3 regions of the Shewanella sp. 492 genome follow, and region 2 is predicted to be linked to each of the others. Evidence: predicted binding sites of a transcription regulator. Region 2 holds the regulator's gene; each other region holds the start of a gene.
The links. The regulator NrdR, encoded in region 2, represses ribonucleotide reductase genes. The targets are predictions, from matches to a motif close to AAACACNANATNTNGTGTTT.
Positions count from the first base shown of each region.

Region 1: the regulator NrdR is predicted to act here: its motif matches at 3,761-3,780, upstream of nrdA (class 1a ribonucleoside-diphosphate reductase subunit alpha).
Region 3: the regulator NrdR is predicted to act here: its motif matches at 3,357-3,376, upstream of nrdD (anaerobic ribonucleoside-triphosphate reductase).

Region 1 covers NZ_CM181702.1:2,060,714-2,068,781, forward strand. Annotated here, with positions in the region: gene gyrA (DNA gyrase subunit A) at 1-1,644, opposite strand, end outside; gene ubiG (bifunctional 2-polyprenyl-6-hydroxyphenol methylase/3-demethylubiquinol 3-O-methyltransferase UbiG) at 1,943-2,659, shown strand; gene AC5YBX_RS09260 (HAD family hydrolase) at 2,652-3,350, shown strand; gene nrdA (class 1a ribonucleoside-diphosphate reductase subunit alpha) at 3,917-6,205, shown strand; gene nrdB (class Ia ribonucleoside-diphosphate reductase subunit beta) at 6,279-7,409, shown strand; gene yfaE (class I ribonucleotide reductase maintenance protein YfaE) at 7,531-7,920, shown strand.
Region 2 covers NZ_CM181702.1:1,053,875-1,061,942, reverse strand. Annotated here, with positions in the region: gene AC5YBX_RS04705 (riboflavin synthase) at 1-113, opposite strand, end outside; gene ribD (bifunctional diaminohydroxyphosphoribosylaminopyrimidine deaminase/5-amino-6-(5-phosphoribosylamino)uracil reductase RibD) at 140-1,273, opposite strand; gene nrdR (transcriptional regulator NrdR) at 1,311-1,775, opposite strand; gene glyA (serine hydroxymethyltransferase) at 1,899-3,155, opposite strand; gene ettA (energy-dependent translational throttle protein EttA) at 3,547-5,211, shown strand; gene AC5YBX_RS04680 (metallophosphoesterase) at 5,563-6,648, shown strand; gene AC5YBX_RS04675 (multidrug efflux RND transporter permease subunit) at 6,803-8,068, opposite strand, start outside.
Region 3 covers NZ_CM181702.1:2,457,398-2,465,465, forward strand. Annotated here, with positions in the region: gene AC5YBX_RS10980 (YibL family ribosome-associated protein) at 236-592, opposite strand; gene nrdG (anaerobic ribonucleoside-triphosphate reductase-activating protein) at 679-1,146, opposite strand; gene nrdD (anaerobic ribonucleoside-triphosphate reductase) at 1,208-3,325, opposite strand; gene AC5YBX_RS10995 (hypothetical protein) at 3,586-4,284, opposite strand; gene rssA (patatin-like phospholipase RssA) at 4,511-5,461, opposite strand; gene AC5YBX_RS11005 (DEAD/DEAH box helicase) at 5,666-7,009, shown strand; gene AC5YBX_RS11010 (DUF3010 family protein) at 7,187-7,627, shown strand; gene AC5YBX_RS11015 (M48 metallopeptidase family protein) at 7,708-8,068, shown strand, end outside.

The DNA.
Region 1 (8,068 bases), 1.0 Mb from region 2:
AGCATAACCAAGATGAGACAGGGTCACGACCACGTCTTCTTCGTTGATCAGATCTTCAAGGCTCATGTCAATTTCGTTGGCATTAATGATGGTGCGTCGTGCATCACCGTACTGCTCTAAAATCTCTTCAAGCTCTTCTTTGATCACTTCCATCAGACGCTCAGGGCTGCTCAAAATAAGCAATAGTCCAGCGATGAAGATCAGTAGTTCTTCATATTCTGATAGAATTTTCTCATGTTCTAGACCGGTTAAGCGATGTAAGCGCAGTTCTAGAATCGCCTGAGCTTGTTGCTCAGTCAGGTAATATTTGCCGTCGCGAATACCAAACTCTGGCTCTAGCCATTCTGGACGTGCGGCATCATCACCCGCCTTCTCGAGCATGCTTTGTACATGACCCAGTTCCCAGCCCTGTGCCACCAGTTGTACTTTGGCTTCCGCTGGGGTTGGCGAGGCTTTGATAAGCGCAATAATAGGATCGATGTTTGCCAGAGCAATGGCGAGTGCTTCCAAGATATGAGCACGTTCGCGAGCTTTACGCAGTTCAAACACGGTGCGGCGAGTCACCACTTCACGGCGGTGTAAAATAAAGCACTCGAGCATCTCTTTGAGGTTAAACAGCTTAGGCTGACCGTCGGTCAACGCCACCATGTTTATACCAAAAGAGCACTGCATCTGAGTTTGGGCATAAAGGTTATTAAGGACAACCTCACCCACTTCGCCACGCTTGATCTCGATAACGATACGCATACCGTCTTTATCTGACTCATCGCGCAGGCCGCTAATGCCTTCAATCTTCTTATCTTTAACCAGCTCGGCAATCTTTTCGATTAAGCGAGCCTTGTTCACTTGATAAGGGATCTCATGAACGATAATGCGTTCACGGCCATTGTCTTCAGTTTCGACTTCTGCTTTAGCGCGCATGACGGCGCGGCCTCGGCCAGTATTGTAAGCATCAATGATGCCTTTACGACCGTTAATAGTGGCGGCCGTTGGAAAATCAGGCCCTGGAATATATTCCATTAGCTGTTCAATCGATAAGCTTGGCTCTTCGATTAACGCTAAACACCCTTTTACCACTTCGGTTAAGTTGTGCGGTGGAATATTGGTCGCCATACCAACAGCAATACCCGAGGAACCATTGATTAACAGGTTAGGTACGCGCGTTGGTAATACGGCCGGAATGAATTCGGTGCCATCGTAGTTAGGTACAAAATCGACGGTTTCTTTGTCTAAGTCAGCCAGTAAAGAGTGAGCTAACTTCTCCATACGAATTTCGGTATAACGCATTGCTGCTGCAGAGTCACCGTCGACCGAACCAAAGTTACCTTGGCCATCAACTAGGGTGTAACGTAGCGAGAATGGCTGCGCCATACGAACGATAGTGTCATAAACCGCGGTATCACCATGTGGGTGATATTTACCGATAACGTCACCGACAACACGTGCCGATTTTTTATAGGGTTTATTCCAATCATTCTTGAGTTCGTTCATCGCAAATAACACGCGGCGGTGAACAGGTTTGAGTCCGTCTCTTACATCAGGTAGAGCACGGCCAACGATAACGCTCATGGCGTAATCTAAATATGAATTCTTTAATTCGTCTTCAATATTAATTGGTGTTATAGATGAAGCCAGATCAGTCATAAACTGCTCGATCCCTTGAAATTTAGCCGACACCCTACTGTATGAAAATAAAACAGTGTTGTATCAAGCCTGAAAACGTGATTTGGCATTCTAACACAGATAATTATTGTCGCTAGACCCTATTGATATTTCCCAGCAAATATATGATTAAACCGATAAACATTGACTCAAATCAAACCCAGTATGCTTTGACAGCAAAGTCAACACCGAGCTTACGCAACCTGATTGATAATCCTTTGTTTATTAATTGCTATCGGTATAATAGCACCACAATAAAATCTCGATGAGAGGTCCAAGAGTGTCTAACCATAGCAATGTTGATCCACAGGAAATCGCTAAATTTGAAAAAATGGCAGAAACCTGGTGGGATCCAGAAGGCGAGTTTAAGCCTATTCACAAACTCAACCCGCTACGACTGAACTTCATCGACCAAACGGTCGGCGGCCTGTTTGGCAAACGTGTATTAGATGTCGGCTGCGGCGGCGGGATCTTATCTGAAAGCATGGCCCGTATTGGCGCTAAAGTGGATGGGTTAGACATGGGGACTGAGCCATTAGATGTCGCTCGCTTGCATGCACTTGAGACCGGGGTTGAGATCAATTACATTCAAGATACCGCCGAAGCTCACCGCGATTACCACCTTGCTGCATATGATGTGGTTACTTGCATGGAGATGCTGGAGCATGTGCCCGATCCTGCATCAGTCATTCAAGCCTGCAGCGACATGGTCAAACCTGGCGGCTATGTGTTTTTCTCGACTATTAACCGTAATATCCGTGCTTACATAGAGACAGTACTGGGCGCAGAATATCTGCTTAAGATGTTACCCGTGGGCACCCATGATCATAATAAGTACATCAAACCTGCTGAGCTTATCGCGATGGCAGATAATGCCGAGCTTATCTGCAGCGACGCTACTGGGATCACTTACAATCCGTTAAGCGGTATGTTTCGTTATACCAAGAGTCTCGATGTCAATTATATGATAGCGACAGTCAAAAATGACGATGCCTAACAGTACGATCCTCGGGGTGCTGTTTGATTTAGACGGCACCTTGGCTGATACCGCACCCGATCTGGTTGCGGCGCTGAATCTGGCTCTGCACGATTTCGATTACCCCAGTGTTGCACTTGAAGATGTACGTGACGCCGCATCCAATGGCAGTTTAGCCCTAGTTACTGCGGCGCAGCCGACACTCGATGCTGCGCAAAAAGTCCAACTGCAGCAGGCGCTGCTGGCGCACTATCAACGCATTAATGGCGACAATGCTAGGTTGTTTGATGGCATGACTGAAGTACTGCACTATTTAATGGAGAATGGCATTGCCTTTGGTGTGGTCACGAATAAGGCAGCACGATTTACCCGCCCTTTATTAACTAAACTGTGTTTAGGGCAACAGCCCCTTATCGAGTGTATACGCAGCGTTATCAGCGGCGACTCTACCACCCAAGGTAAACCCGCTGCAGCGCCGATGCTGTTAGCTGCGCAGCAGCTGGGCTGTGATGCTGGTAACATCATCTATATCGGTGATGCACGGCGCGATCTTGAAGCGGCGCAAAATAGCCACATGCATGGGGGGATCGCCATGTGGGGCTATATCGCTAAAGATGACAAGCCAGCTGATTGGCCACATCAAATATGCTTTGATAAGCCATACGCAATTATCGACTATCTTGCTCAAGCCTCTGTCAGCCATAATACGTAAACGAAACCACTGATAACCAGCAAATCGCACTATAGCGATTTGCTGGTGTTGGTTTTAAAAACACGCTGCTTTGACGATTTTTTATAAAATGTTGCTTTGAAATGTCGTTTTATGATTTCCAGTGTTTTACATCGAAGCACCTTGATGGATATTTACAGTGATTTGCTCGCCATCTCACAACCCATTTGCCAATCATCGATCGTCGCGATCGATGATAAAACTAGCGTTCTATTAGATTAAATTTAGCAGCACAAAACTTACTCAAAATCAGCAAGCATTATTGAAAACAAGCCTTAAAGGTTAGCCGTTACTAACCCTTAATGTTACCCCCAAGATATCCACAACTTGTCCCCTAAAATGCCGCTTGCAAAATGCCACCAACCTCACTATCTTGTATCCTATTATTTATATAACACCATATATTGTGTGTGAGTGACGATCGAAGCCACTAAAACCTAAGTTGTATTTTGGTAGTTTTTGTTAACTTTTCGATTGTTTTGACAGGGAAACGTTGAGTGTATTTTCCAGCTCATATGACCACAATATTTAATCAAGGCTTATCTTTAATGAACAGCACTATGCAAGTCACTAAACGCAGTGGCGAACGTGAAACTATCGATCTCGATAAGATCCACCGAGTGATCACTTGGGCGGCAAATGGACTGAAAAATGTCTCTGTCTCTGAAGTGGAATTACGTTCTCACCTTCAGTTTTATGATGGAATTCCAACTGAAGCAATTCATGAAACCATTATTAAGGCTGCCGCAGATTTAATCTCGCCAGAATCACCTGATTATCAGTTTCTCTCTGCCCGTTTAGCTATCTTCCATTTGCGTAAGAAAGCCTTTGGTCAATTTGAACCGCCTAAGCTATATGATCATGTCATTAAGCTGGTGGAGATGGGCAAATACGATAGCCACATCCTAAGTGACTACACTCGCGAAGAGTTAGATTTGCTTGATGAGCATATCGATCACTGGCGCGACATGAACTTCTCTTACGCAGCCGTTAAACAGCTCGAAGGCAAGTACTTAGTGCAAAACCGGGTTAGTCATGAGATTTATGAGAGCGCCCAGTTCTTATATATCCTGGTTGCGGCATGTTTGTTTGCCAAATACCCAAGAGAGACGCGTCTAGATTATGTAAAAAACTTCTATGATGCGACTTCAACCTTTAAGATCTCGCTACCCACCCCCATCATGGCGGGTGTGCGTACCCCTACGCGTCAGTTCAGTTCGTGCGTACTGATTGAATGTGGCGATAGCTTAGACTCAATCAATGCTACCGCGTCGGCCATTGTAAAGTACGTATCACAACGTGCCGGTATTGGTATTAATGCTGGTCGCATTCGTGCGCTAGGTAGCCCAATTCGTGGCGGCGAAGCTTTCCACACCGGTTGCTTACCTTTTTATAAGTATTTCCAAACCGCGGTTAAGTCGTGCTCACAAGGCGGCGTTCGTGGCGGCGCAGCGACCCTCTTCTACCCTATGTGGCATTTAGAAGTTGAATCACTGCTGGTATTGAAAAACAACCGTGGTGTTGACGATAACCGTATTCGTCATTTGGATTATGGTGTTCAGATCAACAAGTTGATGTATCAGCGCTTGATCCAAGGTGGCATGATAAGCCTATTCAGCCCATCTGACGTACCTGGTATGTATGATGCGTTTTTTGAAGACCAAGCCGAGTTTGAACGTCTTTATCTGCAATATGAAGCGGATGACAACATTCGTAAGAAGCAAATTAAAGCCGTTGAGCTATTTGCATTAATGATGCAAGAGCGCGCTTCTACTGGTCGTATCTATATTCAAAACGTCGATCACTGTAATACTCACAGCCCATTCGACTCTAAAGTAGCACCAGTGCGTCAATCTAACTTGTGTTTAGAAATCGCTCTGCCAACCAAACCACTGAACAATGTAGACGATCCTAACGGTGAAATCGCGCTGTGTACCTTATCAGCCCTTAACTTAGGTGCAATTAAGAATCTTGAAGAGCTAGAGCCATTAGCTGATCTGGCTGTACGTGCGTTAGATAATCTACTCGATTATCAAGATTACCCTATAACCTCGGCTCATAAAGCATCGATGAACCGTCGTACCTTAGGGATAGGCGTGATTAACTTCGCCAACTACTTGGCTAAGGAAGGGGTACGTTACTCCGATGGCTCAGCCAACGGCATTACCCACAGAACCTTTGAAGCTATCCAATATTATCTATTGAAAGCTTCGGTAAACTTGGCGAAAGAACAAGGCGCTTGCCCTTTGTTCCATGAGACTAATTATGCCAAAGGCATTTTACCCATAGACACCTATAAGCGTGACTTGGATAAAATTTGTGACGAACCATTGCACCTTGATTGGGAAACACTGCGTGAAGAGATAGTGACTCATGGCCTGCGTAACTCTACGCTGTCGGCCCTGATGCCATCAGAGACCTCATCACAGATCTCAAATGCGACCAATGGCATTGAACCTCCACGCGGATTAATCAGCGTGAAAGCCAGTAAAGATGGTCAGCTTAAGCAAGTGGTGCCTGACTTTGAAAAGTATCAGCATAGCTATGAGTTATTATGGCAAATGCCGAACAACGATGGTTATTTGCAATTAGTGGGGTTAATGCAGAAGTTTGTCGACCAATCGATTTCAGCCAATACTAACTATGACCCAAGTCGTTTCCCTGGGTCAAAAGTCCCTATGCAAGTGTTGCTAAAAGATCTATTGACCGCTTACAAATACGGTGTGAAGACACTTTACTATCACAACACTCGTGATGGCGCCTCAGATAGTCATGACGATATCACCGCCATTGAAAAAGAAGATGATAGTTGCGCTGGCGGCGCGTGTAAGATCTAATCACTTGATGTTTATCATCAGTATTTCACGTTAATATATGGGGGCTTAGCCCCCATTGTCGGAAGATAGAAACATGGCCTATTCTACATTTTGTCAAACCGCTAATAATGCCTCATTGGAACCCATGTTTTTGGGACAATCGGTTAACGTAGCGCGTTATGATATTCAAAAATATGAAGTTTTTGAAAAGCTAATCGAAAAGCAATTATCGTTTTTCTGGCGACCAGAAGAAGTTGATGTCAGCAAAGACAAAATCGACTATGCAGCACTACCCGATCATGAAAAGCATATTTTCATTTCAAACTTAAAGTATCAGACTCTGCTTGACTCGATTCAAGGCCGCTCACCTAACGTGGCATTTTTACCCTTGGTATCATTACCCGAGTTAGAAACCTGGATTGAAACTTGGTCGTTTTCTGAAACCATTCATTCACGCTCATACACTCACATTATCCGTAACATTGTTAACGACCCATCGGTAGTATTTGACGATATCGTCGCCAATGAAGAGATCCTCAAACGTGCTAGCGATATTGCCGAGTACTACGATAAGCTAATTGTCCTTAGCCAAGCCTTCCACTTGTTTGGTGAAGGTACGCACGAGGTTGACGGTAAACACGTCGTGGTCACCCAGCGTGAGATCAAAAAAGCACTGTATCTGTGTATGGTGTCGGTTAACGTATTGGAAGCGATTCGTTTTTACGTCAGTTTTGCCTGCTCTTTTGCCTTTGCTGAACGTAAAGTTATGGAAGGTAACGCTAAAATTATTCGATTGATCGCCCGTGATGAAGCTTTGCACCTAAATGGTACCCAGCATATCCTTAAGATTATGCAAGCGGGTAAAGACGATCCAGAGATGGGGGACATTGCCAAAGAGTGTGAGCAAATAGCCACAGATATTTTTATCAAAGCGGCAGAGCAAGAAAAAGAGTGGGCAAAATACCTATTCAAAGATGGCTCAATGATCGGTCTTAACGAACAGATCTTATGCCAATACGTTGAGTACATCACTAACGAGCGTATGAAATCGGTTAACTTAGTCAGTCCGTACGCAGATCAGAGCAACCCGCTGCCTTGGATGAAGAACTGGCTAGAGAGTGATTCAGTACAGGTCGCACCGCAAGAGGTAGAAGTATCATCTTACCTTGTGGGCCAAATTGACTCTTCAGTCGATGAAAGTCAGTTTGCCGATTTTGATCTGTGATGATATGGCTCTGTGATTGAGTGGCTAATAGTCCTGCATGGATAAATCGATGCATCCTATTTTTAGTCACAATAACGTGAGCAATCATAGCTCAATAAATAGATGTTAGATAATTAACAGCATGACGTTTAAGCAAGCGACCTTTAAAAAAGCGCCCATTGTCAGCCTACAAGGCCAGCCAGTGCTACTCTATACAGAGCAGCACGTTAGCCTGCTACAGGCACTAGAACAGAAAAACGTTAAGGTATTTTCAGAATGCCGAAACGGCTTTTGTGGTGCCTGTAAAACCAAACTCAATCATGGCTCGGTGATATACCATACTGAGCCTTTAGTTGAACTGGAGGCCGATGAATGTCTGCCTTGTTGCTGCCATCCCGATGGCGACGTGGACTTAGCCTTATCTACTCAAGGTGTTAATGTAGTTGTCACACGAGCGTCAATCTCGACAAAAAGCACTGCCACATCGACCAATAATATCCAGTCAACTAAAATGTCGACCCAGCAAGTTTAGACACTGTTATTGCGCAGGAAGCGGGCAACGATTTCTACCAGTTGCGATCGTTCTACATAGGCTCAACATTAAGACTATCGCAAATTGTTAACAGCATTGCTGGCTCAACAGTGTCGAGCCGTTGGTTTAATAAAAAGGCTAACCTCAT
Region 2 (8,068 bases):
AGTTTGACATCACTTAAGTCCAGCTTACCACTGGCCACGGTGAGACGAATATCGTCGCCACGGCGCTCAATTTTTCTTAGATTTCCTACTGACTCAATGATCCCAGTAAACATCTTTACCTACTTAGTTGCTCTGCACTTTAACAGGAGTGTGCACATAAATTAAATGTAAAACGCGTATCGTCACCGAGCTTACGCTCATCAGTTAACACTAACTTAGGCAGTTGCGTCATCTGAGTATAGTCGGGTAACTGGAGTAAATTACGCCCGTGGCTGCCAAGCAATTTAGGCGCTTGGTATAAGACCAATTCATCGGCCAGTTGCTGTGCCATAAAAGCCCCCGCCAAGGTGGCGCCAGCTTCGACCATCACGCTATTGCACGTTTGCCCTAGATGCGCCAGCAATGCAGCGAGCGGCACGCGCCCCTCTTGGGCGTCAAGCTGTAAATGGCTCAAATGTTGTGGCCAGAAGGCCTGTACCGACGGGCTGTAAGGCGTACAAGACACCAATAAGACAGGTGATGGGATGGCCAATAATTTTGCTTGGCTCCCTAAGCGCGCCTGACTATCGAGCACCACCCGCAATGGCTGCTTTAACAGCTCAGCAGGCAGAGAATCGGCTAGGCTGCCAAGCTCTTGATGGCGCACATTCATGCTGGGATCATCTTGCAATACGCTATCGATGCCGGTTATCACCGCACAATGACGCGCGCGCATTCGCTGCACATCGCGACGGGCATTAGCGCCCGTTATCCACTTCGATGTGCCATTGGACAGCGCCGTTTTACCGTCTAAACTGGCGGCCAACTTAATGCTCACCCAAGGCAATCCTGTCGCCATACGCTTCATAAAGCCTTGATTCAGCGCGGCCGCCTCATCACGCAGTAGTTCGATATCGACCTCAATGCCGGCTTGCTGCAGCATCTTGATACCACGTCCAGACACCTGCGGATTAGGGTCGGTTACCGCTACCACCACCCGCGCCACTTGCGCATCGATCAACGCCTGTGCACACGGCGGGGTGCGGCCATAGTGGCTACACGGCTCTAGAGTGACATAAGCGGTTGCCCCTTGGGCTTGCTCGCCAGCCATGCGCAGTGCATGCACTTCGGCATGGGGGCCGCCCGCGGCAATATGATAACCTTCGCCGACCACCTTGCCCGCCAGGGTGATAACACAGCCCACGCTCGGGTTAGGTCGAGTGGTATAGCGCCCTTTACGCGCTAACTTGATGGCTTTTGCCATCATTTCAATGTCAAATTTTGACCACGCCATGTGCCATATCCATGCAATCTAATGATTAAAAATCGGTTTATTTGGTCGACTTAGGACTCTGCAGTTTCGCAATGGCGTCACCAAACTCGGACACATCTTCAAAGGCGCGATACACAGAAGCGAAGCGGATATAGGCGACTTTATCGAGGTGGACCAAGTGGTCCATCATCAAATTACCTATCATCTCAGAGGTGACTTCGCGCTCACCGGTGGCGCGCAGCGTCGACTTTATCTTACTTAGTGCCTGCTCAATTTCATCCATAGATACCGGACGTTTCTCGACTGCGCGTAACATGCCGCCCCGCAGCTTTTCTTCATCGAACGGCTGGCGACTACCGTCTTGCTTAACCACTCGCGGCATTACTAACTCGGCGCCTTCAAAAGTGGTGAATCTTTCATGGCACTCTAAGCATTCACGGCGACGGCGAACCTGATGACCATCGGCAACCAAGCGAGAATCGATCACCTTAGTATCGGTTGCGCTGCAAAACGGACAATACATTGAGCCTCCAGCATAAAAGCACTTAAATAGATCGGTTGGCATGCATAAAAAAGCCAACTGAGAGATACAAAAATGGCCGCTATCATAGCGGCCATCGAAGTTTACCTGATTTAACCCTTAAGGTTAACCGTAAACAGGGAACTTAGCGCACAAATCAAGGACCTGGTTTTTCACCCGCTCGATAGTGGCTTCGTTGTTGATGTCATCAAGCACATCACACATCCAGTTAGTTAACTCAACCGCTTGCGCTTCTTTGAAACCACGACGCGTGATCGCTGGCGAGCCGATACGCAGACCCGAGGTCACAAAAGGTGAGCGAGGATCGTTAGGCACTGAGTTTTTGTTCACTGTGATGTTGGCACGGCCAAGTGCAGCATCAGCGTCTTTACCTGTGATATCTTTGGCAATCAAATCAAGCAGGAATAAGTGGTTGTCGGTACCGCCAGACACTACATCATAACCGCGCTGGATAAAGGTGTTTGCCATCGCTTTGGCGTTAACAACCACTTGCTCTTGGTACGTTTTAAACTCAGGCTCTAATGCTTCTTTAAACGCCACCGCTTTAGCCGCGATAACGTGCATCAATGGGCCACCTTGGCCACCTGGGAATACCGCTGAGTTTAGCTTCTTGTAAATATCTTCATCATCACAGGCCGACAAGATCAAGCCGCCACGTGGGCCAGCCAGAGTCTTATGGGTTGTGGTGGTCACCACGTGTGCATGTGGCAGTGGATTAGGGTAGATACCCGCAGCCACTAGACCTGCAACGTGCGCCATATCGACAAACAGGTAAGCACCGACTTTGTCTGCGATTTCGCGGAACTTGCCCCAATCGATAATACCAGAGTAGGCACTGAAACCGGCGATAATCATCTTAGGTTGATGCTCAACGGCAAGGCGCTCAACTTCGGCGTAATCAATCTTACCAGTGGTTTCGTCGATACCGTACTGCACGGCATTGTACAATTTACCCGAGAAGCTCACGTGAGAGCCATGGGTCAAGTGACCACCGTGGGCAAGGCTCATCCCCAAAACGGTATCGCCGCCTTGAAGTAGCGCCATAAATACCGCTGAGTTAGCTTGTGAACCAGAGTGAGGCTGAACGTTGGCGTAAGTGGCACCAAATAGCTCTTTGGCGCGAGAGATAGCGAGTTCTTCTGCGATATCCACATACTCACAACCACCATAGTAACGCTTACCCGGGTAACCTTCGGCATACTTGTTAGTCAGCTGAGAACCTTGCGCTTCTAATACACGAGGACTGGTGTAGTTTTCAGAGGCGATAAGCTCGACGTGCTCTTCTTGGCGACGAGTTTCATCTTGGATCGCTTGAAACAGTTGTGGATCGAAGTCCGCAATATTCATCTCTTTTTTCAGCATTGGTCACTCCAGCTGTTAAAGTCTTATTTAAGTAGGGTTGCGCGGTATTCTACAGTGCAATTGATCACAATCCCAGCATTAGCAACATGAAATTAGCCGTAATTCAGGCTTAGAAATATTCATCTAAGTGCCCCACAGCAGCCAACGCCATAAGCGAGTCATTGTTTGGCAAGCGGATTCTGTTACAAGCCATAAAAGTGACTGTTTACAGCACTTTGATAAAAAACACTGTTTTCGTTTTAGGATAAACCTTGGGTGGCATAAACCGAAAAGTCAGCCCAAAAGCAATTGATGCACACGCCGCCGGCGCCCATCTTCTAAAATACGATTTAAGTTCATACACGATTGCAGTAGAATTGGCGCCATTGTTTTGTCGGAGAGTAAATTTGTTATGGCACAATTTGTTTATAGCATGCTACGAGTGGGCAAAATTGTCCCACCTAAAAAGCAGATCCTAAAAGATATTTCCTTAAGCTTTTTTCCTGGCGCCAAGATTGGTGTATTGGGTCTCAACGGCTCAGGTAAATCGACCCTACTGCGCATTATGGCCGGCCTCGATACCGACATTGAGGGTGAAGCCCGCCCCATGCAGGACCTTAAAATCGGTTACCTGCCCCAAGAGCCGAAGCTGGATGAACAGCAAACCGTACGTGAAGCGATTGAAGAAGCGGTCAGCGAGGCGAAAAATGCCCTTGCTCGCTTAGATGAAGTCTATGCGCTGTACGCCGAGCCCGATGCCGACTTTGATGCGTTGGCCAAAGAACAAGGCCGCCTCGAAGCCATTATTCAAGCGCAAGACGCTCACAACCTCGATAACATCTTAGAGCGCGCCGCAGATGCGCTGCGCCTACCAGATTGGGACACTAAAATTGAAGTCTTATCTGGGGGTGAACGTCGCCGTGTGGCCTTGTGTCGTTTACTGCTCGAAAAACCCGATATGTTGCTGCTCGATGAGCCGACCAACCATTTGGATGCCGAGTCAGTTGCTTGGCTAGAGCGCTTCTTACAAGATTACACTGGCACCGTTGTGGCTATTACCCACGATAGGTACTTCCTCGACAACGCTGCTGGTTGGATCTTAGAGCTTGACCGTGGTGAAGGGATCCCTTGGGAAGGCAACTACTCTTCTTGGCTTGAGCAAAAAGATGCCCGCCTTAAACAAGAGTCGGCCACCGAAAACGCCCGCCAAAAAACCATTGCCAAAGAACTTGAATGGGTTCGCCAGGGGGCTAAAGGCCGTCAATCTAAGGGCAAGGCCCGTATGGCGCGTTTTGAAGAGCTTAATACTAACGATTACCAAAAGCGTAATGAGACTAACGAACTCTTTATTCCACCTGGACCCCGTTTGGGTGACAAGGTCATTGAAGTTAACAACCTGACCAAGTCTTATGGCGATCGCGTCCTTATCGACAATTTAAGCTTCTCAGTGCCTAAAGGCGCTATCGTGGGTATTATCGGTGCCAACGGCGCGGGTAAATCGACCCTGTTTAAGATGCTTACCGGCGCCGAGCAGCCTGATAGTGGCAGCATAGAAATTGGTGAGTCGGTGAAGATTGCCTCGGTCGATCAGTTCCGTGATTCGATGAATGATAAAAATACCGTTTGGCAAGAGATCTCTGGCGGCCAAGATATCATGCGGATCAACAACACCGAAATCCCAAGTCGCGCCTATGTGGGTCGCTTTAACTTCCGTGGTGGCGATCAGCAAAAAATTATCGGCAGCCTCTCGGGTGGTGAGCGTAACCGAGTTCATTTAGCCAAACTGTTGCAAGCGGGCGGCAACGTACTGTTACTCGATGAACCCACCAACGATTTAGACGTCGAAACCTTACGCGCCTTGGAAGAAGCCCTGCTTGAATTCCCAGGTTGCGCCATGGTTATCTCCCATGACCGTTGGTTCCTCGACAGAATCGCTACCCATATTTTAGATTATCGCGACGAAGGCCAAGTGAACTTCTACGAAGGTAACTACACCGAGTACACCACGTGGTTAAAAGAGACCTTAGGCACTGAGGCCATCGAGCCTCATCGCCTAAAATACAAGCGTATCAGCTGATCTCATTGACGTTCAAAATCGCCAGGCTTGATGCTGGCGAGCTCAGGTAAATTGATAACGGCTAAAGCGACCAAACGGAGACCCTAGGGTCTCCGTTTTCTATTAAAGGAGCTTATTTTAAATGACGTGTGTTTGAGGCTGAAGTTTAGAACAGGCTTAAACGAGTTGAGTTTCATCAGGTCTCAGGCAACTCCCCTGATCCTCATCGCCCCAGCGTCGCCTACAAAAACACACAGCAATGCAAAATAGTGCTAACATCTCTGGCAACAACTCACAGCCACAAACCGAGAATTCGCGCGCTCAATACGTCCAAAACCCCGCGAGCGCCGACAGAATAAAAGAGAGAGACCTTTGAAGCCCCTGCAATCTATCCATTTGTTTTGGCTGTTATTACTCAGTAACAGTTCGCTTGCTACTCCACAGGCGCAAGATAATACGCCTATCCATGATGGCCCCTATGTGTTTATCGAACCAGGGGCTGCCCAGCCGCAAACGGCGCACTGGATCTGCCACAATCAATTAGCTCAAACCCCAATTAAGCAAGCCAAGCTGCGCCGCCCCAGTGATTGCGCCCAATTGCCTGAGCCCACACTGAATCCCCATGCGACAGCGCTGTTACCCGATACTTATGAAGGGGTAAACAAAGTTATTGCCCTGAGCGATGTTCACGGTCAATACGATGTACTGATTAACTTGCTGCGTCGTCATAAGATTATCGATAATCAGCAGCGCTGGGCCGCAGGAGATGCGCACTTGGTGATGACAGGCGATATGTTTGACCGTGGCCATCAGGTTAATGAAGTATTGTGGTTTATGTATCAACTTGACCAGCAAGCCCAAGCGGCCGGTGGCCAACTGCATCTGTTAATGGGCAATCACGAACAGATGGTGATGCGCGGTGACCTCCGCTATGTGCATCCGCGCTATCACACCGCCAGCGAACAACTGGGGCGCAGTTATGATGCACTCTATGCTAATGACACAGTACTAGGCCAATGGCTTAGAAGTAAGCACACCATAGTCAAAATTAATGACACGCTATTTTTACACGGTGGCATAAGCCAAGAGTGGATCGATCGTAAATTAACCTTAAGCCGTGCCAATGCCTTATATCGACAACATATCGATACGTCTAAGCCCGAACTGAAGCAAGATGATTTGCTTAACTTTTTATTTTTCGGCAATGGTCCCACTTGGTACCGTGGCTACTTTAAAGCTAACTTTAATCAGCAGGAGCTAGACAACATCTTGGCTTACTTTCAAGTAAAGCGGATTGTGGTGGGCCATACCTCGCAATCACAAGTGTTAGGCCTGTTTGATAACCAAGTGATCGCGGTCGATAGTAGCATCAAGCTAGGTGAGTCGGGTGAACTGCTGATTATCGAGGATAATCAATTAATCCGTGGCCACTATGATGGCGCGCGTTCAATATTGTAACTGTACCTTACCTCTAGCAAGCCACTGTGAGTAAAACGGTTAATGGGTATGATAAAAGAGTGGTTTATCTGCCGTTAGGCATTACAGATTAATACGCCATACCGCTGTCAATGACAGCGGTATGGCTGGTCAAGCTAGACTGAAAAACCTTCCCCTAGCCTAAAGCTTTAGTCCCTTGTTGCTGAGCCTCGATAGCCTGCCGTAACTGCGCCTCGACAAAACCTGGTGAAGTCGTGTGCCCCGAGATTAAGCGGTACATCGCAGGGATCACCAGCAGGGTGATAAAGGTGGCGAAAGCCATACCGAAAAACACCACAGTCCCCACCGCAATGCGGCTCTCGGCCCCAGCACCAGTAGACATAATTAAAGGAACAGCACCAATTAAGGTGGTAAATGCGGTCATTAAGATTGGCCGTAAGCGCCGGGCTGATGCATCGATAATCGCTTGCTCAATATCGCTACCACGATCCCGAAGTTGGTTGGCGAACTCCACGATCAAGATACCGTTTTTGGTCACCATACCGATCAACATGATCATGCCAATTTGGCTATAAATATTCAGCCCTTGGCCCGTAAGGTATAACCCGAGGAAGCCACCAAATACCCCCATAGGCACAGTAAACATCACCACCAGTGGATTAATAAAGCTCTCAAATTGCGCCGCCAATACCAGATAGGCCACCAGCAAGGCTAATGCGAACACTATCATCACACTGCTTTGATTCTCTTTAAAATCTTTCGACTCGCCAGTATAACTCACCGAAATGTCACTGGGTAAATGTTCAATCGCCTTGGCATCAAGAAAGTCCAGCGCTTCGCCTAAGGTGTAACCTTCACCTAAACTGGCTTTAAGGGTGATCGACTTCTGCTTATTGTTATGGCTCAGTTTGTGAGCCGAAGCCACCTCGTCAATATGAGTAATAGCATCGAGCGAGATAAGTTCGCCTTTAGCAGAACGCATATAGATTTGACTCAGATCGGCCATGCTATTAAAGCTATCTTCATTGCCTCGAAGATAAACATCATACTCCTCACCGCGATCGATAAAGGTGGTTTCGCTGCGCCCACCCAGCATCACCTCTAGTGTTTGCGACACTTGAGCGACGCTAACGCCCAATTGCGCGGCGCGAACTCTGTCAACGGTGACCAACAACTCAGGCGTCGTTTGCGCATAGTCTAAGTCAACGCCCTCGAGCATTGGCGACAATTGAGCCTCCTGCTGCATAATACTGGCCCACTTAAACAACTCATCATAATCGGCGCCGCCAAGCACAAATTGTACCGGCTCACTGGATTTACCACGAAACCCGGGCAAGAGCGGATACACCATCACATCGGGGATCCCTTTTAATGCTTTAGCGACCACAGCCAATGCTTGCTGCGCATTAACGCTGCGATCTTGCCAATCTTCCAACTGTAT
Region 3 (8,068 bases), 1.4 Mb from region 2:
TTACTACTCGCTCTGTCCGAGTCAAAAAAAGAGGTAGAAAATAACTAAGGCTAGGATGCGGCCTTACTATCAGACTGAGCATTTTATGTGTTTTTGCCTTACAGTGAAATAGCCGAGTACTTGCATCGGTTATTACTTCACCCTAGCGTATTTGAGAGTGCTAAGCATACGCCGAGCACACAATAAGCGATAGGATATCGCTCACGTATGCTAATCAAATAGTGGCAATGGAGGATTAAAACGCTTTCGGGGCGAAGCCTGTGACTTGGGTTAAGCCCATTTCACGCCCTAATGCAGTCATTGGATGCACAACCACTAATCCTTTGACAGATTTCTTTAATTTGCCCATATCGGCTTGCTCTGCTTTAGTCAGCGCGCGACTAAAAGGCAGCGACTTTACATCGGTACCTTTTTTGTTCAACAAGCGAGTCTGTTGGTTTTTAACATGGGCAATCTGTTTCGTTACAGCATTGATCTCTTGCTTAAACTGCAAAATCACCGCGTGATCACCGCGTTTTTCTGCCGCATCTAATTTACGACGACATTTGTCGAGTCGGTCATTAAGTTGCTGTAACTCTTGCTTTAAATTCATTAACTTGCCTTAAAGTAAATCGATAATACTCGGCCAATCATGCAAGATTGCTGACTGCGCCTATCTGTTTGGCCGACATTATATCACTATTGCTTGAAATGGTGGATCATCTGATTGCTACTGCCACGAAATCTTAAGCTTGGATCGGCAAGATGTTGCTCAAATTTACCGTCCACCAACACATCAACATAATGCAGCACCTGGCGCTGGGCTGTCGATAATTCATCTAAGCGATAACCGCTCCACAGCCAAATATCTTTATCTGGACACTCATGCTTAACACGCTTTACTAGCGCAAGTATCTGGGCCACATTTTGCGGGTAAAGCGGATCGCCGCCCGATAATGATAACCCCCGGCGCACGATACGGGTATCTTGCAGATCCGTGATGATCTGCTCAACCATGGCGGCATCGAATAGATGACCCGCTGCTGCGCTCCAAGTCGACTGATTATAACAGCCGCGGCATTGATGCTCGCAACCAGACACAAACAAGGTCGCTCGCGTACCTGGGCCATTGACCACATCGACTGGAAAGTATTGCTGGTAATTCATCTATGCCTCAAGCCTATTAACACTAAGGCGCGCATCAGCGCGCCTACATTCACCTTAACGCCTACAGGTGTTTTACCCGGCGCTTAACCTCTTCTTGTTTGCCATAGTTAAATGGCCGCGCGTCTGGGCTGCCTAAATAACCGCACACTCGACGTGTCACAGAGACTCTACTAGGCTCATGATTACCGCATTTAGGACAGGTAAAGCCCTTACTGGTACAGCTAAATTCACCAGTAAAACCACAGTCATAACACTCGTCAATCGGCGTATTTGTACCATAGTAAGGTACTCGGCTATAACTGTAATCCCACACATTTTCGAGTGCTTCAATATTATGCTGCATATTGGGATATTCGCCGTAGCAGATAAATCCACCGTTGGTCAATGCTGGATAAGGCATCTCAAAATCCAACTTATCGTAAGGATTGACCTTTTTTTCCACATCTAAATGGAAACTGTTGGTGTAGTAACCTCTGTCGGTCACGCCATCAATCACCCCAAAAGCCTTAGTGTCGAGCTTACAAAAACGGCTACAAAGGTTTTCACTCGGTGTGCTGTATAAGCTAAAGGCATAACCGGACTCTTCACGCCAGCGCACTGTTGCCGCTTTGAGGTGTTCAATAATGGCAATCGCTTTGGCGCGCAGCTGCTCACTGTCAAACAGGTGTATTTGATTACCATAAAGCGCATTAACGGTTTCATGCAGCCCTATGTAACCTAACGAAATTGATGCGCGGCCATTTTTGAAGATCTGGCTAATATCATCATCGGCGCGCAAACGTACACCACATGCCCCTTCCATGTATAAAATCGGGGCAACGCGCGCCTTGACTCCTTCGAGCCGCTCGATACGTGTATCTAATGCGCGTCTAGCAATGGCTAAACGTTGATCTAAAATGGCAAAGAAACGCGCTTCATCACCATTGGCTTCTAAGGCGACTCGCGGCAAGTTTAAGCTCACCACACCCAAGTTATTACGCCCATCATGCACCAACTCGCCGTCTTCTTCGTAGGTACCTAAAAAACTACGACAGCCCATTGGAGTTTTAAATGAGCCAGTGACTTTTTCGACTTGCTCATAATTTAAAATATCTGGATACATGCGCATGGTGGCACATTTTAGTGCTAACTGCTTGATATCGTAGTTACAATCACCTTGCTTATGATTTATACCATCTCGAATAGCAAACACCAGTTTGGGGAACACGGCCGTTTTACGGTTTTTACCCAGCCCAGCCATACGCACTTTCATCATTGAGGCTTGAATTAATCGCGACTCCCACGAGGTGCCTAAACCAAAACCAAAAGTCACAAACGGGGTTTGCCCATTGGCGGTATGTAAGGTGTTGACCTCATATTCCAACGACTGAAACGCATCGTGACACTCTTTTTCTGTCTGCGCGGTGGCAAAGGCTTTAGCATCTGTAATGCCCCACTTTAAGGCCACTTGATAATGTTTGTCATAGCTTTTAGCCACAAATGGCGCCAGCACTTCATCGATGCGGTTAATGGTGGTGCCACCATAAATATGGCTTGCTACCTGAGCAATAATTTGCGCCGTAACCGCTGTGGCCGTAGAGATCGATTTTGGGGTTTCAATTTCGGCGTTGCCCATCTTAAAACCCTGGGTCAACATGCCAGCTAAATCAATTAGCATGCAGTTAAACATCGGGAAAAAAGGCGCGTAATCCAAATCATGATAATGGATCTCACCGGCTTCATGGGCCGACACCACATCTTTAGGTAAAATATGGCGGGTCGCATAATGCTTGGCCACAATACCGGCGAGCAGATCACGCTGAGTGGGGATCACTTTTGAGTCTTTATTGGCGTTTTCATTAAGCAAGGCAGCATTACTTTGTTCAACTAGGCCACGAATATCGCGATTAAGTCGACTGCTCTGCTCTCGATGGACATCTCTATCGTGACGATATTCGATATACACGCGCGCTAAGGCTTTATAGGGGCCTTCCATCAGTTGGTTTTCAACGGCGTCTTGCAGATCGTGAATATCCACTTCGGCCACATCAGCCATGGCACGGCTCACTTGACTCGCGACTTGAGTAGCATAGGCAACATCATCAATACCTGCTGAGTTTGCAGCGGCAATTACCGCATCTCTGATCCTTGTTTCGTCAAAAGGCGTGCGGTAACCATCCCGCTTAATAACTACTGGCATTGTTTAATATCTCCTCAAGTAACGTTTAAAATGACACCATATATAGTGCCAAGAAAACATTAAGACACAATATGTAGCGCATTAAGCTACAAAGTCACTTGAAGTACCTTGATCCAGATCATGATTTTACCGATGGTATTTTGCGACAAAAGATTACTGCAAACTAGGCCACTTATCTTAAAAAGTGGCCTTGACCAAGCATCGAAACAAGGCTAGATAATGTAAAAAGTCGGGACAAACTGTGGATAAGTGTAGGTAAGTTACGTAAGCCGCTTAGATAACGCCAAATAACTGCTTAATTGGCCGCTCGATTGTTGTGAATTTCCCATCGAGGCAGCTAATTGCATGGTCGATTTTAATCCTTGCCACTGCTCTTTTTCCATGGCAGGCATATTGGTATCGGCATTGATCAACACAGTTAACTGCGCCGATACTCGAGCGGCGGTTTGGCTGTATAATGCGCCATCAATACCGTCCATGTTATTCAGCACGGTTTTAGCGTCATCGAGCATTTTATGCTGCGCCTTATCAGGCTCCGATTGCGTTAACCCTGCTTGCTTACTGTCAATAAAGTCCAGCAGTGATTGCGACGCCTCATTGGGCTCTGGGATCTCAAACCCTGCAGAGCTTAAGCGATTTAGCTGGTTATCTGACAAGATACCATCTTGATGTAACCGCTGAATAAGCTTAGGGATATCATTGATACTAAACTCGCCAGCACTAAAAAAGTCGCCCGCCATCGCCTCAATTTTTTGTGCTCGCTGCGCCCGAGGCGATAACGACACTTCTTCTTGAGGGATAGTCGCCCCGTTTGCCTGTACTGGGCCTGTTCGCTCGCCTAAGCTCACCCTGTCAGCTGGAGCATTAGCGCCTTGAGTTTGATGATTAACCGCACCACTATAGGCGTCGGCAACCTGTTGATGACTTGAAGTTGTTGGAAGATGACTAATTGAATTCATTGTCAAAATATCGACGACAGCTAAACGAATACTCTGTTAAAGCAAAAACTAGGCCGTTTTTTAACAAAATACCGCAAGAGATCCGATGATAGCTAATAAATACCTTAGGTCTTACCTGATTAAATATCATCGAATCACTATCAAGTCCGCATAGCGTCTATTGACACGCTAGGCAACCAAATTTAATCGCCTTAACTGATAAGCAAGTAATAGCCGTTTAAATTGATTATTTATGCGGAAACTCTTCCAGCATAGTGGTGATAACATGAGCCACCTGCTTCACCGCTTGCTCTCCGGCGGCTATCGCTTCATTAGCCCGATGAAATTCCATGGTGCCGATGTCAGCCACATTTGGGGTGATCAGCAGTTCGGGAGGATCGCCCATTAACCGTACCCGTTTATGGCGCTGCTCTAAAATATCCATCGATTGTGACATCACAGCCAACATCCCTGGTTGATTGCGATTACCCAGAGAAAACTTATCGGTTAATCCCGACACATATTCTCGGCCTCGCGCCAGCAGATCCATAAAGCCGACATCTTGTCCTTGAGCCTTTGCCTCCTCTGCGGTTGGCACCGACGCTTGCGCGCTAGACGACAACGACACGGGCAGTTGCTCTATGCGCGTCTTACGATGGCCATAAAGATCGACCGCAATCACTAAATCGACGCCCATCGCCCGACTCACAGATATCGGCACAGGATTAACCACTGCACCATCAACCAACCAACGATCGCCAATGCGAGCCGGAGGCAAGATGCCCGGCATTGAACACGAGGCGCGCACCGCATGGCGTAAATTGCCGCGTTGAAACCAGATCTCCTGCCCGCTATACAAGTCAGTTGCCACGGCGGCAAAGGGACGCTTCATCTGTTCAATGTCGAGCACGCCAATATGCTGCTGCATCACATCAAATACCTTTTCACCGCCAATTAAGCCACCTTTACGCCAGCTTAAATCCATTAAGCCAAGGACATCCCAACTGGAAAAACCACTCACCCATTGTTGCAGTTCGTTCAGGTGATCTTGGGCATAGGCAGCACCGACGATTGAACCAATAGAGCAGCCCGCGACTTTGTCTGGTTTGATCCCCATTTTGGCTAATTCATTAAGCACCCCAATATGCGCCCAGCCCTTGGCTGCGCCGCTGCCTAACGCGATACCGATTGTCGCCATCTATTATCTCCCTTACTCATTGCTGCCTAGTATCAATTAGAGGCATACCCCTTATCTGCCATCCATCATAGGCTAAAGCATGGCGCGCGAAAATGGCTTATTTAACGGGATTACGATATCCGTCGTCCACAAGCACTAATCCTAATGGCTGAAAGCCCCAAGTCGATGTATAATGCGCTCTTATTGATATTTTGGAGCACACCTTTGCAATTTTCAGATTTTTCACTCGATAAACGCCTACTAACCAGCCTAGAACATATGGGCATCGACAAGCCGACCGAGATCCAAGAGCAATCGATACCTGTAGGCCTATCGGGAAAGGATCTAATGGCATCGTCTAAAACCGGCTCGGGTAAGACCTTGGCGTTTTTACTGCCCGCTATGCAGCGTATTATCTCGACCAAAGCATTGAGTAAACGCGATCCTCGCGTACTCGTTTTATTGCCAACTCGAGAGCTGGCAACGCAAGTGTACAGCCAGTTACGACTATTGGTTGCCAATACGCAATATAAGGCGCTTAAAATTCTCGGTGGCGAAAATTTTAATGACCAAGCGAAAGCCCTCGCCAGAGATCCCCATATTGTGGTGGCGACACCAGGCCGCTTAGCCGATCACCTTAAGCAGCGTCATCTGCACCTCAACGGGCTTGAGTTACTTATCCTTGACGAAGCCGACCGAATGCTCGACTTAGGCTTTGCCGAGCAGCTGCGCGCCATTAACCAAGCGGCTGATCATAAACGTCGTCAAACGTTGATGTTCTCTGCGACGCTAGATCATGGTGAAATTAACGAGATAGCGGCTGAACTGCTAAAAGAGCCCGTGCATGTGTCGATTGGGGCTTCAAACGTTGAAAACCAAGATATTACCCAAAAAGTCTATCTGTGCGATAACTTAGGCCACAAAGAAAAGCTGTTACTGACGCTCCTGAAGCAAGAACAACATAAGCAGGTGATCATCTTTACTGCCACCCGCAGTGATACCGACCGTCTAGCCACAAAACTCGCCGATGAAGGCTTTACCACCGCCTCACTGAGCGGCGAGCTAAAGCAGTCGGCACGTAATCAGATAATGGATCAATTCAGCCGCGGTCAACAACAGATCTTGGTCACCACTGATGTGGCTTCACGCGGCTTAGACTTACTCAACGTCTCTTTGGTGATTAACTTCGATATGCCCAAGTTAGCCGAAGAGTATATTCACCGCATTGGCCGTACCGCCCGTGCTGGTGCTAAAGGTGATGCTATATCACTTGTGGGCCCAAAAGATTGGGACAATTTCAAACAAGTGCAGCTATTTTTACGCCGCACATTTGAACTAAGCGAAATAGCAGGGTTAAAACCCAAATTTAGCGGCCTCAAAGCAAAACCTAAAGGTAAGCCGGCCACCGCTAAAAAAGCGGCGCAAAACAAGGCTAGACCCGCTAAGGCAAAATCCACAGCCAAGACCAAAGATAACCGCGATAAACGCTTTATCACAGGTGTCGATATTGGCGATGCGCCTATGCTGCGCAAACCTAAGTCTACCTTGCAAGACACCCCTGAAGAATAACCACACTTTGTAAAATGAGCGGCCAACCAGCCGCTCAACGCTTTGGGATCCCTTGCATAACGGCTAGGATTTACAGCAAAAGATGATTTTTATGGCGTAATTTGTTTTAGCAACTGCTGCTCATTATGCCAATTAAGGTTACAATAACCCCATTACAGTTTTATTATTAGGTTTATCATGAGAGTTTGTGGCGTTGAGTTAAAAGGTGGCGAAGCCATCATCAGTTTATTAAGTTATGAAGGTGAAACCTTTAACGTGCCAGAATGCCGTTCTCGTTCATTAACGGTATCAAATTCGGCTAAAACAGAATCGATTAAAGAGTTTCATTTTGCCTTTTGTAAATTGATGGAAGACTACAAAGTCGATGAAGTGGTTTTAATCGAGCGTGAGCAAAAAGGTAAGCTTGCTGGCAGTGCCACCAGTTTTAAGATGGAAGCGGCAATCCAGTTGTGCGGCCTACCTGTACACTTGATCTCACCTGTGACCATCAAAGAGCAACTCAAGCGCAACCCGCCTATGGTGGATTTTGATGGGCTCGACCTTAAGCGTTTCCAAAAGAATGCCTTTGAAGTAGCTTACGCTTATCATAACCAACGTATCTTTGCCAAACCTGAATAATTGCCGCCATCGCGCAAGCTTTATTCACCAAAGCACGCCGGGCACCCTAGCCCGGCCGATATGAGTTCGGCTAAGATCACATGACCCATCTTCATTACCTACAAGGTTACCGCCCCGAGATAATTACTCAGGTCGAGGCACTTATTGCACAAAATCGACTCAAGAACGTCCTGCAACAGCGTTATCCCGACATTCACGATATCCGCAGCGACAAAGCCCTGTACGATTACACTATCGCGCTTAAAAACCGTTATCTCAAAAAGTCGCAACCACTTAATAAGGTGCTCTACGATGACAAGATCACCTTAAAAAAGCAGGCCTTGGGTTTACACAGTTACATCGCTAAAAATCATGGTGGCAAAACCAAGACCAAAAATGAGATCCGCATCTCCTCTAAGTTGCGTTATATCCCCGAACCCTTGCTACGCATGGTGGTGGTAC